4 regions of the Streptomyces sp. NBC_01257 genome follow, and region 3 is predicted to be linked to each of the others. Evidence: riboswitches for the same ligand, from Rfam matches in the RefSeq annotation. Region 3 holds a riboswitch; each other region holds the start of a gene.
What was found. Region 3 has a riboswitch for S-adenosylmethionine ahead of OG408_RS37640 (putative leader peptide). Riboswitches for the same ligand answer to the same signal wherever they lie in the genome.
Positions count from the first base shown of each region.

Region 1 (3,802 bases), 6.0 Mb from region 3:
TTCCCGTTCCTGCTGTTCCTGCCGCTGCGCTTCCCCGCCTGGATCGTGCTGGTCTTCTGGTTCGTCCTGCAGTGGCTGGCGGCCGAGGGCGCGGGCAGCGGGCCGGGCGTGGCCTACCTCGCCCACGTGGTCGGCTTCGCCACCGGGTTTCTCTATGCGTGGGGGCGCTACAGGCGTGAGGCCGGAGCCTTGCGCCGGGAGCAGGCCGGATAAGGGAGCGGGGTCCGGTGCGTGCAGCTGCAAGGCGCAGGAGGCACTGCGGAGCAGTGGCGACTGACGACAACGCCGCAGATGCGCGTGCCGGACCCCGCGAGCCCGGCACGCTCCCGGCGCAAGGCTCTAGAGTGAAGTCCCCAGCCACGGCCACCGAGGGAGAAAGCCAGCCGTGATCACCGCGATCGTGCTCATCAAAACCAGCGTGGACCGGATTCCCGAGATCGCCGAGGCCATCGCCGCGCTGGACAGCGTCAGCGAGGTCTTCTCGGTCACCGGTACCTACGACCTGATCGCCATGGTCCGGGTCTCCAAGCACGACGATCTCGCCGACGTCATCCCCGGCCGGATCAGCAAGATCCCCGGTGTCGAGGGGACCGACACACACGTCGCGTTCCGTACGTACTCCCAGCACGACCTGGAAGCCGCGTTCGCCATCGGCCTGGACGGCTAGCAGGGCAGCACTTCGGCCGGGCACGGACAGCTGTCCGTGCCCGGCCGAAGTGCTGTCCGCCTCAGACCTGCGCGGTGCCGCGGTCCGGGACGCAACGGCCGTCCTCGGTGCGGTACTTCCACTGGGCGCCCTCGCTGACCAGCTCGCGGACGGCGCGCAGGAAGCGCTCGATGTGCTCCTCCGGGGTACCGGCGCCGAAGCTGACGCGGATCGCGTTGAGGGACCGCTCGCCCGGCTCCGCCTCCGGCGCGCCGCACTCGCCGACGTCCTGCGGGTCGCTGCCGAGCAGGGTGCGCACCAGCGGGTGGGCGCAGAAGAGTCCGTCGCGCACCCCGATGCCGTACTCGGCGGAGAGCGCCGCGGCGAAGTGCGAGCTGTTCCAGCCCTCCACCACGAAGGAGATGACGCCGACCCGCGGGGCGTCGTCGCCGAACAGTGAGAGCACCTTGACCTCGGGGACCTCGGCGAGTCCGGCGCGGACCGTGCTGACGAGGTGCTGCTCGCGGGCGACCAGGCTGTCGAATCCGGCCTCGGTGAGCGCCTTGCAGGCGGAGGCGATGGAGTAGACGCCGATGACGTTGGGCGAGCCGGCCTCGTGGCGGGCGGCGGTGGTGTGCCACTCGACGTCCACCCCGCCGTCGGTGCGCCGGGCTACCTTGCGGGAGGCGCCGCCGCCGGCCAGGTAGGGCTCGGCGGTGCGCAGCCAGTCGGAGCGGCCGGCGAGGACGCCGGAGCCGAACGGCGCGTACAGCTTGTGGCCGGAGAAGGCGACCCAGTCGACGTCCAGCTCGGCGATGTCGACGGGGTGGTGCGGGGCGAGCTGGGCGGCGTCGAGCACGATCCGCGCGCCGTGGGCGTGCGCGGCGGCGGCGAGCTCCTTGACCGGCCACAGCTCACCGGTGACGTTGGAGGCGCCGGTGACGCACACCAGCGCGGGGCCGTACGGGTCACGGTCGGCGAGCGCCCGCTCCAGCGTGGCGACGGCCTGGGCCGGGGTGCGCGGGGCGTTCAGGTAGGTCACCCGGGCGTCGCGCCAGGGCAGCAGCGAGGCGTGGTGCTCGGTCTCGTACACGAAGACCTGGCAGTCGGCCGGCACGGCCGCGGCCAGCAGGTTGAGCGAGTCTGTGGTCGACCGGGTGAAGATCACCTGGTCGTCGGGGCGGCAGCCGAGGAACTCGGCGACGGTGACGCGGCTGGACTCGAAGAGGTCCGTGGAGAGCTGCGAGAGGTAGCCGGCGCCGCGGTGGACGCTGCCGTAGTACGGGGCGTAGGCGGCGACGTCGTCCCACACCCGCTGCAGGGCCGGGGCGCTGGCGGCGTAGTCGAGTGCGGCGTAGGTGACCTCACCGCCGGTGACCAGCGGGACCGTCACATCCTTGCCCAGAACGGGCAGCGGGGAACAAATGGACTGGTCGGCGGCAGCGGTGAAGACAGACATGACGAACTCCCGTAACAGGCAGGCGAAATCCGCGTGCCTGCGACGACGCGGCAGCACGGAGGGAAGAAAGAAGGGTGTGCGGAGGAGGGCCGAAAAGCCCTATCGCATTCGCTTGCTCACAAGAGGCTCCCTGAGGACCAGGACCCCACGGGTGGACATCTCACGATGTCGAGGGGTCCGCGCTTGCCGCAGACCTCGCTGCCTACGGCCTGGTCTTCACCCGGGGCACCCCGCCACGGACGGAGGGTTGCCGGACAGCGGGCCGGGGCCGTAGTCGCTGTCACTCATGACCTGCGCAGCATCTTGCCATACGTACGCAAACGCGCAAGGCGCAGTCCATGATCTGGACTGCGCCCTGCCTCACACTCCGTGCCCTCAGACGTTGCTGGCCACGACCCAGCGCTCCAGCACCCGGCCCGCCGCGCCCGAGTCGATGGACTCGGCGGCCTTCACGATCCCGCCGGCGATCTGCTCGGCCAGCGTGCCCTCCCCCGGATCCAGGGCGACCAGGGCCGCCGCCGAGTTGAGCAGGACGGCGTCCCGTACGGGCCCCGTCTCACCGGCGAGCAGCCGGCGGGCCACATCGGCGTTGTACGAGGCGTCGGCGCCGCGCAGCGCGTCCACCGGCACCAGCTCGAGACCGACGTCGCGCGGGTCGAACGCCTCCTCGCGCACCACGCCGTCCCGGGCGATCCAGACCCGGGAGGTCGCGGTGGTGGTCAGCTCGTCCAGGCCGTCGTCGCCGCGGAAGACCAGGGCGGAGTTGCCGCGCTCGGCGAGGACGCCCGCGACGATGGGCGCCATCCGCAGGTCGGCGACGCCGATCGCCTGCGACCGCACCTTGGCCGGGTTGGTGAGCGGGCCGAGGATGTTGAACGTGGTCGGCGCGCCGAGCTCCGCCCGGGCCTTCGCCGCGTACCGCAGTGCGGGGTGGAACTTGACCGCGAAGCAGAAGGTGATGCCCGCTTCCTCGGCCACCTCCACGACCCGCTGCGGGGGCAGTTCCAGGTTGACGCCGAGCTTGCCCAGGACGTCGGAGGAGCCGCTGGCCGACGACGAGGCGCGGTTGCCGTGCTTGACGACCTTGGCCCCGGTGCCCGCCACGACGATCGCCGACATGGTGGAGATGTTGACCGTCTTGGCCATGTCGCCGCCGGTGCCCACGATGTCGACGGTACGGCCGGGCACATGGATGGTGGTGGCGTGCTCGTACATCGCGCGGACCAGGCCGGCGACCTCCGTGACGGTCTCGCCCTTGGCCCGCAGCGCCACCGCGAATCCGGCGATCTGCACGTCGGTGGCCTCGCCGCTCATGATGCGGTCCATGGCCCAGGCGGTGTCGTCCTCGGTCAGGTCCTCGCCACGCAGCAGGGGGGTCAGCACGCCGGGCCAGGAACGAGCCGCCACGCTGTCGCCGCCGACCGGGGTCACAACGTTCATGGTCCGCTCCTGGGGGGTCCACAGCCGATTAGGGGATGGGACCACCCTATCGAGCCCCAGGGGCAGCAAAGAGCCCCGTCCATCGAATGGACGGGGCTCCCGCTGTGGCGATCAGTTCAGGTGATCAGTGGTGGCCGTGGCCGCTGGTGATCTCCTTGTACTCCTCGGCGGTGGGCTTGGCGATCTGGTTGTTCTCGCCGTAGTAGCCCTTGCTGAGCTTGGCCCGCACCCTGGCGACCGGGGACACCTTGCGCTCG
Region 1 is NZ_CP108472.1:2,633,070-2,636,871, forward strand. It holds gene OG408_RS11095 (rhomboid family intramembrane serine protease) at 1-213, shown strand, start outside; gene OG408_RS11100 (Lrp/AsnC family transcriptional regulator) at 386-667, shown strand; gene OG408_RS11105 (aminotransferase class V-fold PLP-dependent enzyme) at 729-2,105, opposite strand; SAM riboswitch class IV at 2,280-2,397, opposite strand; gene trpD (anthranilate phosphoribosyltransferase) at 2,481-3,545, opposite strand; gene qcrB (cytochrome bc1 complex cytochrome b subunit) at 3,670-3,802, opposite strand, start outside.
Region 1: another riboswitch for S-adenosylmethionine. It lies ahead of OG408_RS11105 (aminotransferase class V-fold PLP-dependent enzyme); the one in region 3 lies ahead of OG408_RS37640 (putative leader peptide).

Region 2 (3,802 bases), 830 kb from region 3:
TCCTTCGATCACTACTTCGGCACCATGAAGGGTGTCCGCGGCTACGGCGACCCCCGGCCGGTCACGCTTCCGAGCGGAAAGCCGGTCTGGCATCAGAAGGACCTGCTCGGCAAGGAGGTGCTGCCGTTCAGGCCGCCCGCCGACAAGCTCGGGATGCAGTTCCTCCAGGACCTGAACCACGACTGGGCCGGCGGTCACCGCGCGTTCAACAAGGGTGCGTACGACCAGTGGGTGCCCGCCAAGACCGCGACGACGATGGCCCACCTCACGCGTGAGGACATTCCGTTCCACTACGCGCTCGCCGACGCCTTCACCGTCTGCGACGCGTACCACTGCTCGTTCATCGGGTCGACCGACCCGAACCGCTACTACCTCTGGAGCGGGTACACGGGGAACGACCGCACCGGTGGCGGTCCCGTGCTCGGCAATGACGAGGCCGGGTACGGCTGGACCACCTATCCCGAGCGGCTGGAGCAGGCCGGGGTGTCGTGGAGGGTCTACCAGGACATCGGCGACGGGCTCGACGCCGCCGGGTCCTGGGGGTGGATCGACGACGCCTACCGGGGGACGTACGGGGACAACTCGCTTCTCTACTTCAACAGTTACCGCGGTGCCGAGCCCGGTGATCCGCTCTTCGACAAGGCGCGCACCGGTACCGACATCAAGAGCGCCGGCGGGCTCCTCGACGACCTGAAGGCCGACGTCCGGGCCGGGACGCTGCCCAAGGTGTCCTGGATCGTCGCTCCGGAGGCCTACAGCGAGCATCCCAACTGGCCCGCCAACTACGGCGCCTGGTACATCTCGCAGGTCCTCGACGCGCTGACCTCCGATCCCGAGGTGTGGGGCAGGACCGCCCTCTTCATCACCTACGACGAGAACGACGGCTTCTTCGACCACGTCGTGCCGCCCTTCGTGCCCTCGGGGCCCGGCCAGGGGCTGTCCACCGTGGACACCGCCGCCGACTACTTCCCGGGCGACATCCGGTACGCGGCCGGGCCGTACGGACTCGGGCAGCGCGTGCCCATGCTCGTCGTCTCGCCGTGGAGCACCGGCGGCTTCGCCTGTTCCGAGGTCTTCGACCACACCTCCGTCATCCGGTTCATGGAAGAGCGCTTCGGCGTGCACGAGCCGAACATCTCACCCTGGCGCCGCGCCGTCTGCGGCGATCTCACCTCCGCCTTCGACTTCGGCCGTACGGACACCTCGGACGCCCCGCTGCCGTCGACCGACGCCTATGAGCCCCCGGACCGCGGCCGCCACCCCGACTACGTGCCCGCACCGCCCGCCACCGGCAGCGTGCCCAAACAGGAGAAGGGCGCCCGTCCCACCCGGCCGCTGCGCTACGCGCCCTTCGTGGACGGGGCCGCCGACCCGGCCACCGGCAAGTACCGCCTCACCTTCAGCGGCGGGGCCGCGGCCGGGGCGCAGTTCCTGGTGACCTCCGCGAACCGCACCGACGGGCCCTGGACCTACACCGCCGGGGCCGGCGCGTCGCTCTCGGACAGCTGGAACACGCTCTACTCCAACGGCGTGACCGATCTCACCGTCCATGGCCCCAACGGGTTCCTGCGTGCCTTCAGGTCCGCCGGGAAGGTGGCCGGACCTGAGGTGACGGCCCGTCATGTCGCCGCGACCGGTGGGCTCGAACTCACCCTCTTCAATGGCGGGTCCGCGAGCGTGCACCTGACCGTTCGCCGTGCCGCCGGGTACGGAAGCGGCGCGGAGACCTTCACCGTGCGGGCGGGCGCGACCGTGAAGCACGTCCTCGACCTGCGGGAAAGCAAGCGCTGGTACGACATCGCCGTCACCTCCGACGCGGACACCGCCTTCCTGCGGCGCTTCGCCGGACACGTCGAGACCGGCGAAGCCGGTACGAGCGACCCGGGTCTCGTCACCGGGTGAGTGGCCGACGGTCCGGCGGTGGGGCGGGAGCGTCGCGACACCCGAGGGGGTGCCGCAACGCTCCTGACCACCCGTCGGGTCGTGCGGTTTGCGTGGGTTAGAGTTTTCGTCGGGTCATGAGTTCCAGCGCGCAGCCCCGGCTTGCTGGACGGCACCCCGCTCCGCTGCGGGTGCTCCGGGTGACGACCTGCCCCGTGCGCAGGGTGCGGGGAACAGCGGACCGCGGTGCAGGACACCCGGGGTCCTCGTCCCGGAAGGCGAATCCCACCATGCTGCGTCATCTCACCCAGAACGACTCCGTGCGGAGCGACGACTGCTCCCGCTACGCCGCGGGTCACCGCGTGCACTGGATCCATGCGAAGAAGTGCCGCCAGGAGCCGGGGCAGGCCGTCGAGATCCTGCTCACCGCCGGTGATGTCCGCGACGACGGATGGGTCGAACTCCGTCCCGCCTTCGACTACGCGAACGACCTTCCCGCCGTCTGGACGCATGCCCCCGGCGCACTGCGGGAGACTCTCGCGGCTCACCGCGGGCGCGTGTACTGGCTGCCGCGCTGGCATGCGCTGAAGCTCGTGCACGGCGACGGCGACAGCGGCGGTGCCGGTGGGGGAACCCGGGGTGCTGCCGGGCTGGTGAACGTCGGCCTGGAGGGCGGGGACCTCTGCGAGGGCGTCCGTGCCGGGGAGCGCTCCTCCCTGGCCTAGGGCCTTGGCTGTCCGACTCGCCCGTCCCGTACCGCCCGCGCGCATCGTGCCGGGCGGTACTTCGTGATGCTCTGCAAATGTGGGGAGTTGTCGCCCGGTTGTTGCGTTCAAGGCGCGAAATTGATCGCTGTTGACCGGTCCGGCGTCACACAAAATCCTTATAGTGAACATGCGTTGATCGCATGATCATGACGCGTGCAGCTGTCGCCACAGGAGTCAGGACTCATGACGCGCCCTTCTTCCACAGAGCCCGCGCCGCCCTCTCCGTCTCCTCCTCCCGGCTGTCCGGCGCACGCCGCCTCCGGAGCCGTGCCGCTCAGCGGGCCCGGCTTCCAGACCGAGCCGCAGGCCGTCTACCGCGGCATGCGGCGGGATCACGGGCCCGTCGTCCCGGTGGAACTGCCCGGCGGGTTCCCCGCCTGGCTGGTCATCGGGTACCGCGAGCTCCACCAAGTCACCAGCGACGGCGAGCTGTTCCCCCGCGACGTCGGTCTGTGGAACCAGTGGCCGCACATCCCCGACGACTGGCCGCTGCTGCCGATGGTGGGGCGGCCCCTGCCGTCCATCTACTTCAGTGCGGGGGAGGAGCACCGGCGGCACGCGCGCATGGTGGGGCCGGCCCTCGAAGGCGCCGATCCGTTCGAGATCCGGCGCCACTGCGAGGAGTTGGCGGACCGTCTGATCGACGACGTGTGCAGCAGGGGGACCGCCGACCTCGTCTCCGACTTCTGTGAACCCCTGCCCGTCCTCGTCCTCGCCCGCCTCGTCGGCTTCCCCGACGACGAAGGCGCCGACATCGCCCAGGTGTTGAGGGACCTCGCCGACGGCGGACCGGGTGCGCAGAGCGCCCATCTGCGGTTCGGGGAGCACATGGCGCGGCTGGTGGCCGCGAAGCGGGCCGTGCCGGGGGACGACGTGACCTCCCGCATGCTCGCGTTCCCCGAGGTGTTCACCGACGAGGAGTACATGCTCGACCTGATGGCCATCACGGCCGCCGGGCACCTCACCACCGCCGACTGGATCAGCAACTCCCTGCGGCTGATGCTCACCGAGGACGAGTTCGCCGACTCCATGGCCCGCGGCCGGCGCAGCATCGGCGAGGCCATGAACGAGGTGCTCTGGGAGGACACGCCCACCCAGATCCTCTCCGGCCGCTGGGCCGTACGGGACACCCAGCTCGGCGGACAGCGGGTCAA
Region 2 is NZ_CP108472.1:7,811,389-7,815,190, forward strand. It holds gene OG408_RS34120 (phosphocholine-specific phospholipase C) at 1-1,902, shown strand, start outside; SAM riboswitch class IV at 2,015-2,124, shown strand; gene OG408_RS34125 (hypothetical protein) at 2,172-2,606, shown strand; gene OG408_RS34130 (cytochrome P450) at 2,832-3,802, shown strand, end outside.
Region 2: another riboswitch for S-adenosylmethionine. It lies ahead of OG408_RS34125 (hypothetical protein); the one in region 3 lies ahead of OG408_RS37640 (putative leader peptide).

Region 3 (3,802 bases):
ACGTTCCACGCCGCGCGCCCGCCCGAGAGGTGGTCGAGGCTGGCGAACTGTCTGGCCACCTCGTAGGGCTCGTTGAACGTGGAGTTGATGGTGCCGGTGAGGCCGAGGCGATCGGTCACGGCGGCCAGGGCGGACAGCACGGTGAACGTGTCGGGGCGCCCGACCACGTCCAAGTCGTATATCTTTCCGCCCTGTTCGCGCAGTCGGAGCCCCTCCGCGAGGAACAGGAAGTCGAACTTGGCGCGTTCGGCGGTCCGTGCGAGATGCGCGAACGAGCTGAACTCGACGTGGCTGCCGGCCGCGGGGTCGCTCCACACGGTGGTGTTGTTGACGCCCGGGAAGTGGGCGGCGAGGTGGATCTGCTTGAGCGGCTTGCCGGTGCTGGTGCCGGCGCCGTTGCTGGTGCTCATGTCGGTGGTCCCTCCGGCTCAGACGGTGGCGTAGCGGTTGGCGGGGCGGGCGAGGCCGAGGAGCCCGCGCAGGGTGTCGGCCTCGTAGGCGCTCCGGAAGGCTCCGCGGCGCTGCAGTTCGGGCACCAGTCCCCGGGTGATGGCCCGGAGGTCGTGGCCGGTCCCGGCGGGGCGCAGCCGGAAGCCGGAGAGTCCGGCCTGCTGCCATTCCAGGAGGAGGTCCGCCAGTTGTGCGGGGGTGCCGGTGAACACCTTCGCGTCGCTGGTGTACGGCGCGCCGTCGAGTTCGTCGAGACGCTCCCGGCGGGCCGCCGCGGCCGCGGGATCGTCGTCGAGGAAGACGACGAGGTCACCGAAGATGTGCAGGGGTTCCGCGGCCCGCCCCGCCGCCGTCTGTCCGGCGCGGATCTCGTCGATGACGGTGCGGGCCTGACCGGTGTCGTGCGGGGTGATGTATCCGATGTCCGTCGAGCGCGCCACCAGTTGGAAGGGCACGCTCTGGTGGGCCAGGGCGCTGACGACCGGCTGGCCCTGCGGCGGCCGGGGGGTGATCGAGGGGCCCTTGACGCTGAAGTGGCGGCCCTCGAAGTCGATGTAGTGCAGCTTGTCGCGGTCGATGAACCGTCCAGTGGCGACGTCCCGGATCTCCGCGTCGTCCTCCCAGCTGTCCCAGAGCCGGCGTACCACCTCGACGTAGTCGCCGGCCTCCTCGAAGAGTTCGGCGGTCAGGTCCCGTACGGCAGGGGTGTCCCGGTCCTCGATGCGGAAGCGCGGGAACGTACGGCGTCCGAAGTGGGCCGCCTCGTGCTGCCGGGGCGTCACCTGGACGCGCAGACCGGCCCGGCCGCCGCTCACGTAGTCGAGGGTGGCGATCGCCTTGGAGATGTGGAACGGCTCGGTGTGCGTGGCGACGACGGTGGGGACGAGCCCGATGTGGCGGGTCAGCGGGGCCACCCGGGCGGCGATGAGCACCGCGTCGAGCCGGCCGCGCTCCTGGTCGGTGCGGCCGTCCGGCTCGGTGTACCGCGAGGACTGGAGCCCGAGGGCGTCCTCGATGGTCACGAAGTCGAGCAGGCCGCTTTCGGCCTCCTTGACGGTGTCGGTCCAGTACGCGGCGGTGAGCAGTTCCCCGGGCCGGGCCCCGGGCTCGCGCCAGGCGGCCGGGTGCCAGCCGGCACCGTTCAGGGCGACGGCGAGGTGCAGGGGGGATGCGGACAGGGGAGGGTGCGGCGATGACGATGCGGACACGAAAGGGTGCCTTCCTGATCGACCGTGGGTGATCGCCGGGCCTCGTCGGGAGGTTCGGCGTCGCGGGAACGGGTCAGGAACAACAGAGCGCGCCGGCCACGCGCTGGAGGTCTATGTGCTGCCGGGAGTACAGGTGGACACGGCGCCGGGGGGCGAGGACCTTGACGAGCGGACGCGTCACCGGTGGCATGACCGTCGCCTCCGCTCTTCCCGCTCGGCGGGCCCGGGGGCCTCGCGCTTGCGGAACCCGGTCGGGCCCCGCCCGGTCGTCACCCGGAGCACCCCGCCGCGCAGGAGGGTTGCCGGTCAGCGAGCCGGGGCTGTGCGCTGACACTCATGACCTGCCGGGAACGCTACGCGCGACGGCGGCGCCGCGCAATGCCCGGCAGATCATGGTCGTGTTCACACTGCCGTGAGCCTCAACAACGGGGCCCCGCCGTCTGTTCCGCCGTCGGACGACTGTTTTCCGCCTGCCTGCCCCAGCCCGCCGGCCGGCGGGGATCAGGCGCGTCCGGCCGCCTTCTGGCTCCTGCGGGACAGGGAGTCGACGACCACGGCCGCCAGCAGGACCGATCCGGTGATCATGAACTGCACGGCGTTGCTCACGCCCATGATGTTCATCCCGGACTGGATGGAACCGATCACCAGGGCACCGAGCAGCGCCGACCAGACGGAACCGCGCCCGCCGAACAGACTCGTACCGCCGATGACGGCCGCGGCGATGACGTTCATCAGCAGGTTGCCGCCGCCCGAAGTCTGGCTCGCCGACTGGATCTGCCCGGCGAGGAAGAGGCCCCCCACCCCGGCCATGGTTCCCGCGATCGAGAAGACGGACATCCGGACGAACGGGACGCTGATACCGGCCCGCCGCGCACCCTCGGAGTTGCCGCCGACCGCGAAGACCTTCCGCCCGTAGGTGGTGCGGCGCAGCACGAAGTCCAGCAGCACCAGCACGATCAGGAAGATCAGCAGAGCCAGCGGGAGTCCCTGGTACTGGTTGAGGATGTACGCGGTGACGAACGCGATCGCGGCGATGACGACCGTGCGCAGCACGATCTCCGCGACCGGCCGGGACGGCACTCCGGCCGCTCTGCGCCGCGCCGCGTCCAGGAGGGACGCCAGCAGGAAGAGCCCGACCCCGACGGCCGCGGCCACGTAGGCGGCGGCCGGGCTGTGGTAGATGGTCGAGTAGATCTCGGCGACGACGCTGTCACCGGGAATGTTGACCGTGCCGCTGGCGCCGAGCACCTGGAGCATCAGCCCGTTCCAGGCGAGGTTGCCCGCCAGGGTGACGACGAAGGCGGGGACCCCGACCTTGGCGAAGAAGAAGCCCTGGATGAGCCCGACGGCGGCGCCGCCCAGCACGGCGATGAGCAGCGCCAGCCACTCGTTCATTCCGTTGAGGACGTTCAGCACGGCGAAGATCGCGGCGCACAGGCCGCTGACGGAGCCGACGGAGAGGTCGATCTCACCGAGGAGCAGCACGAAGACGATCCCGACGGCGATCATGCCGGTGCCGACGATCTGCTGGCTGAGGTCGGAGAGGTTCTGCGCCGAGAGGAACGTGCTGTTGAGGCTGCCGAACACCGTCCAGATGATGATCACCGCGATGACGACGGGCAGCGAGCCGAGTTCCCCGCTGCGCATCTTGCGCCAGAACTCGTTGGCGTACCCCCGGATGCCCTCCTCACGGACGAGCAGCCGGGAGTCGACGGCGGGCATGGCATCGCGGGCCGGCTGCTGGCCGGCGTCGTCGGCGTCGCGTGACGGATCCCGGGTCATCGCTCCTCCTCCCGCTTACGGGCCTGGCGGCGGGTGACCGCGCTGTCCGAGGCACCCGTGATGGCGGAGATGATCTCCTCGGTGGTGGTGGAGCGCCGGTCGAAGAAGCCGTTGTTCCGGCCCAGGCGCATCACCGCGATCCGGTCCGCGACCGCCATGACGTCCACCATGTTGTGGCTGACGAGGATGGTCCCGAGGCCGCGGTCGCGGAGCCGTTCGACCAGGTCGAGGACCTCGGCCGTCTGCTCGACGCCGAGGGCCGCGGTCGGTTCGTCCAGGATGACGACCTTCGGGTCGCCGATCAGCGAACGGGCGATCGCCACCGTCTGGCGCTGTCCGCCGGAGAGGGAGGCGACGGGGAT
Region 3 is NZ_CP108472.1:8,644,710-8,648,511, reverse strand. It holds gene OG408_RS37650 (NtaA/DmoA family FMN-dependent monooxygenase) at 1-410, opposite strand, end outside; gene OG408_RS37645 (LLM class flavin-dependent oxidoreductase) at 429-1,658, opposite strand; gene OG408_RS37640 (putative leader peptide) at 1,732-1,848, opposite strand; SAM riboswitch class IV at 1,888-2,000, opposite strand; gene OG408_RS37635 (sugar ABC transporter permease) at 2,160-3,440, opposite strand; gene OG408_RS37630 (ATP-binding cassette domain-containing protein) at 3,437-3,802, opposite strand, start outside.

Region 4 (3,802 bases), 3.6 Mb from region 3:
CGCGTACTCCCCGCCCAGCGGCTGGACGAAGCCGGCCAGCTGCGGCCAGTGCAGATTGAGCAGCGGGCGCGCCACCATCTCGGTGACCCGGCCGCCCTGCCCCGTGGTGTCGCCGAAGGGACGGTCGTACATCGCCTTGACGAACTGCACCGACGGGTCGGTCAGCAGCGGGCCGACGATGCCGGACACGAAGTCCGCCGAGAAGTCCTTCAGGTCCGCGTCGATGAAGCACACGATGTCGCCACCGGTCACCAGGAGTGACCGCCACAGCACCTCGCCCTTGCCGGGGACGGCGGGCATCCGCGGCAGGATCGCGTCCCGGTGGATGACCCGGGCCCCCGCCCGGCGGGCGACCTCGGCGGTCGCGTCCGTCGAGCCGGAGTCGATCACCACCAGCTCGTCGACCAGCCGGGTCTTCTCCATGAGCTCGCGCCGGATGGTCGCGACGATGTCGCCGACCGTCTCCGCCTCGTTCAGCGCGGGCAGCACGACGCTGACGCTCCCGGCGCGCGACCCGGCGTTCCGGAGGCTGTCCCTGGCGGCCAGAAGACGGTCCAGCGGACGGTCGGCGGCCGACCAGGAACGCCTGGTCAGCCAGCGTTCGACCTCTTCCAGCACGGTCGATACTCCCTGTATGTGATCCATCTCGCGGTACGGACGACTATCTCAACAGTCCGGTGCTTCGGTTACAGTCTTGAACAACGCAGATGGCCGTCGCATGCCGGGGTCCGTCCGCCGATAAACGCCTGGATCCATGGTCCAGTGCCACAGCGCTCATCCAGAGGGACTGAGGGAACGGCCCGTTGAAGTCCCGGCAACCCTCCTGCCGACCGCGAGGTTCGGTAGGGAAGGTGCCAATTCCGTCTCGTGGCGAAATGCGTCACGAGGAAGATGAGGAGAAAGGGCCTCGCCATCATGGCTGTTGAGACTGTTGCAGCACACACCGAATCTTCCGTGGACCTCGGTCCCGCCGCGGCGCTTTCCTGCCGCGAATGCGGAGAGCGATTCCCCCTCGGCCCCCTTTTCGCCTGCGCGTCCTGTTTCGGGCCGCTCGAAGTGGCGTACGACCTGCCGAGCGGCTCCCCGGACGAGCTGAAGAAGCGCATCGAGGCCGGACCCAACAACATCTGGCGCTACGCGCCGCTGCTGCCGGTCCCCGCCGATGTCGCGGACAAGCCCAACATCAACCCCGGCTTCACCAAGCTGGTCAAGGCCGACAACCTCGCCCGTGAGCTGGGCGTCACCGGCGGCCTGTACGTCAAGGACGACTCCGGCAACCCGACGCACTCCTTCAAGGACCGTGTCGTCGCGATCGCCGTCGAGGCCGCCCGCGCCTTCGGATTCACCACCCTCTCCTGCTCCTCCACCGGCAACCTGGCCGGCGCCGTGGGCGCCGCCGCCGCCCGCGCCGGCCTGCGGTCCTGCGTGTTCATCCCGCACGACCTGGAGCAGGGCAAGGTCGTCATGGCCGCGGTGTACGGCGGTGAGCTGGTCGGCATCGAGGGCAACTACGACGACGTCAACCGCTTCTGCTCCGAGCTCATCGGCGACCCGCTCGGCGAGGGCTGGGGCTTCGTCAACGTCAACCTGCGCCCGTACTACGGCGAGGGTTCCAAGACCCTGGCGTACGAGATCTGCGAGCAGCTCGGCTGGCGGCTGCCCGACCAGATCGTCATCCCGATCGCGTCCGGCTCGCAGCTCACGAAGATCGACAAGGGCCTTCAGGAGCTGATCAAGCTCGGCCTCGTCGAGGACAAGCCGTACAAGATCTTCGGCGCCCAGGCCGAGGGCTGCTCCCCGGTCTCCGCCGCCTTCAAGGCCGGTCACGACGTCGTGCGGCCGCAGAAGCCGAACACGATCGCCAAGTCCCTCGCCATCGGCAACCCGGCCGACGGCCCGTACGTCCTGGACATCGCCCGCCGCACCGGCGGTGCCGTCGAGGACGTCAACGACGAGCAGGTCGTCGACGCGATCAAGCTGCTGGCCCGCACCGAGGGCATCTTCGCCGAGACGGCGGGCGGCGTGACGGTCGGCGTGACGAAGAAGCTCATCGAGGCCGGTCTGCTGGACCCGACGCTCACCACCGTCGTCCTGAACACCGGCGACGGCCTGAAGACGCTGGACGCGGTGGCCGCCACCTCACAGGTGAGCGCCACGATCCGCCCGAGCCTGGACGCCTTCCGCGACGCGGGCCTCGCCGCCACCAGCTGAGAAGCTTCTGACCACCCGAGACTTCAGGAAGGGCACACCATGAGCGTCAAGGTCCGTATCCCCACCATCCTCCGCACCTACACCGGCGGCCAGGCCGAGGTCCCGGCCGAGGGCGCGACCCTCTCCCAGGTCATCGAGTCCCTGGAGAAGGACCACCCGGGCATCGCCGCCCGCGTCCTGGACGACCAGGGCAAGCTGCGCCGCTTCGTGAACGTGTACGTCAACGACGACGACGTGCGCTTCGAGGGCGGCCTGGACGCGGTCACCCCGGACGGCGCCGGCATCTCGATCATCCCGGCCGTCGCCGGCGGCTGCTGAGCCACCGCTCCACCCCGTCACCGGAATTGCCCCCTCTGCGACAGAAGCGGAGGGGGCAATTCTGCATGGTTGAGCGCGGTACAGTGTGGGAAGTCCCCTCCGCTGCCCGTGCCGCCCGCATATGAGAATGCGCCTGGCCACGACAAGAAGCAGCCAAAGTGCCTGAACTCCTTGTGCCATAAGTCGCCTTTGCCTGGCCCGACTTGCCCTGGAATCTCATGAGATCCTCATATTCGGGCGATCGATGCTGCCCAGAATTCTCGTCCGATTGACCTGTTGCAGAGGGCAGTTGGGCAGATACATTCGGCCGCGGTCGACGCGTTCCGGCGCACGCACCCTCTCCTGTCGGAGGGTGAGTTCTGACCCGGGCCCGCGAAGTGCGGTCCTGTGCAAGGGCCAGTAATAGGGGAGTTAGGCATGGCTCAGGGCACCGTCAAGTGGTTCAACGCGGAGAAGGGGTACGGCTTCATCGCGGTCGACGGTGGTGCGGATGTTTTCGTCCACTACAGCGCGATCCAGATGGACGGATACCGCACCCTCGAAGAGGGTCAGCGAGTTGAATTCGAGATCTCGCAGGGCCAGAAGGGGCCGCAGGCGGACATGGTCAAGCTCGCCGTCGGCTGAGCCCGGCGCCGGCCGCGACACAGTCGGCCAACGACACTACTCACGCACGGAGGGCCCGTACCCCTGGGGTACGGGCCCTCCGTGCGTCCTGTGCCGCCTTCTCCGTCTCTCTCCGCCGCGCTTCGCCCCTCTCCGCTGTCCACATCCCGAGGGGGACGCTTGCACTCAAGGGGGTCGAGTGCTAATCATTGGGCTTAGCACTCTCCGGGTGAGAGTGACAGAAACTTGGACCGGGCCGGTGAGGCCCGCAGGTCCGCCGGGGCAAGGAACCGGCGGACAGGCAGGCCGTCCGTCGCGGGCGCCACTCGGTCCGGAGAATCCACCCCTGTCCGGGAGGACCACTTCATATGGCCAAGATCATCGCGTTCGACGAGGAGGCCCGGCGCGGTCTCGAGCGCGGCATGAACCAGCTCGCCGACGCCGTCAAGGTCACCCTTGGCCCCAAGGGTCGCAACGTCGTCCTTGAGAAGAAGTGGGGCGCCCCCACGATCACCAACGATGGTGTTTCCATCGCCAAGGAGATCGAGCTGGAGGACCCGTACGAGAAGATCGGTGCGGAGCTGGTCAAGGAGGTCGCCAAGAAGACGGACGACGTCGCCGGCGACGGTACGACCACCGCCACCGTTCTCGCCCAGGCGCTCGTCCGCGA
Region 4 is NZ_CP108472.1:5,034,356-5,038,157, forward strand. It holds gene OG408_RS21770 (glucosyl-3-phosphoglycerate synthase) at 1-618, opposite strand, end outside; SAM riboswitch class I at 772-898, shown strand; gene thrC (threonine synthase) at 916-2,211, shown strand; gene OG408_RS21780 (MoaD/ThiS family protein) at 2,251-2,529, shown strand; gene OG408_RS21785 (cold-shock protein) at 2,947-3,153, shown strand; gene groL (chaperonin GroEL) at 3,501-3,802, shown strand, end outside.
Region 4: another riboswitch for S-adenosylmethionine. It lies ahead of thrC (threonine synthase); the one in region 3 lies ahead of OG408_RS37640 (putative leader peptide).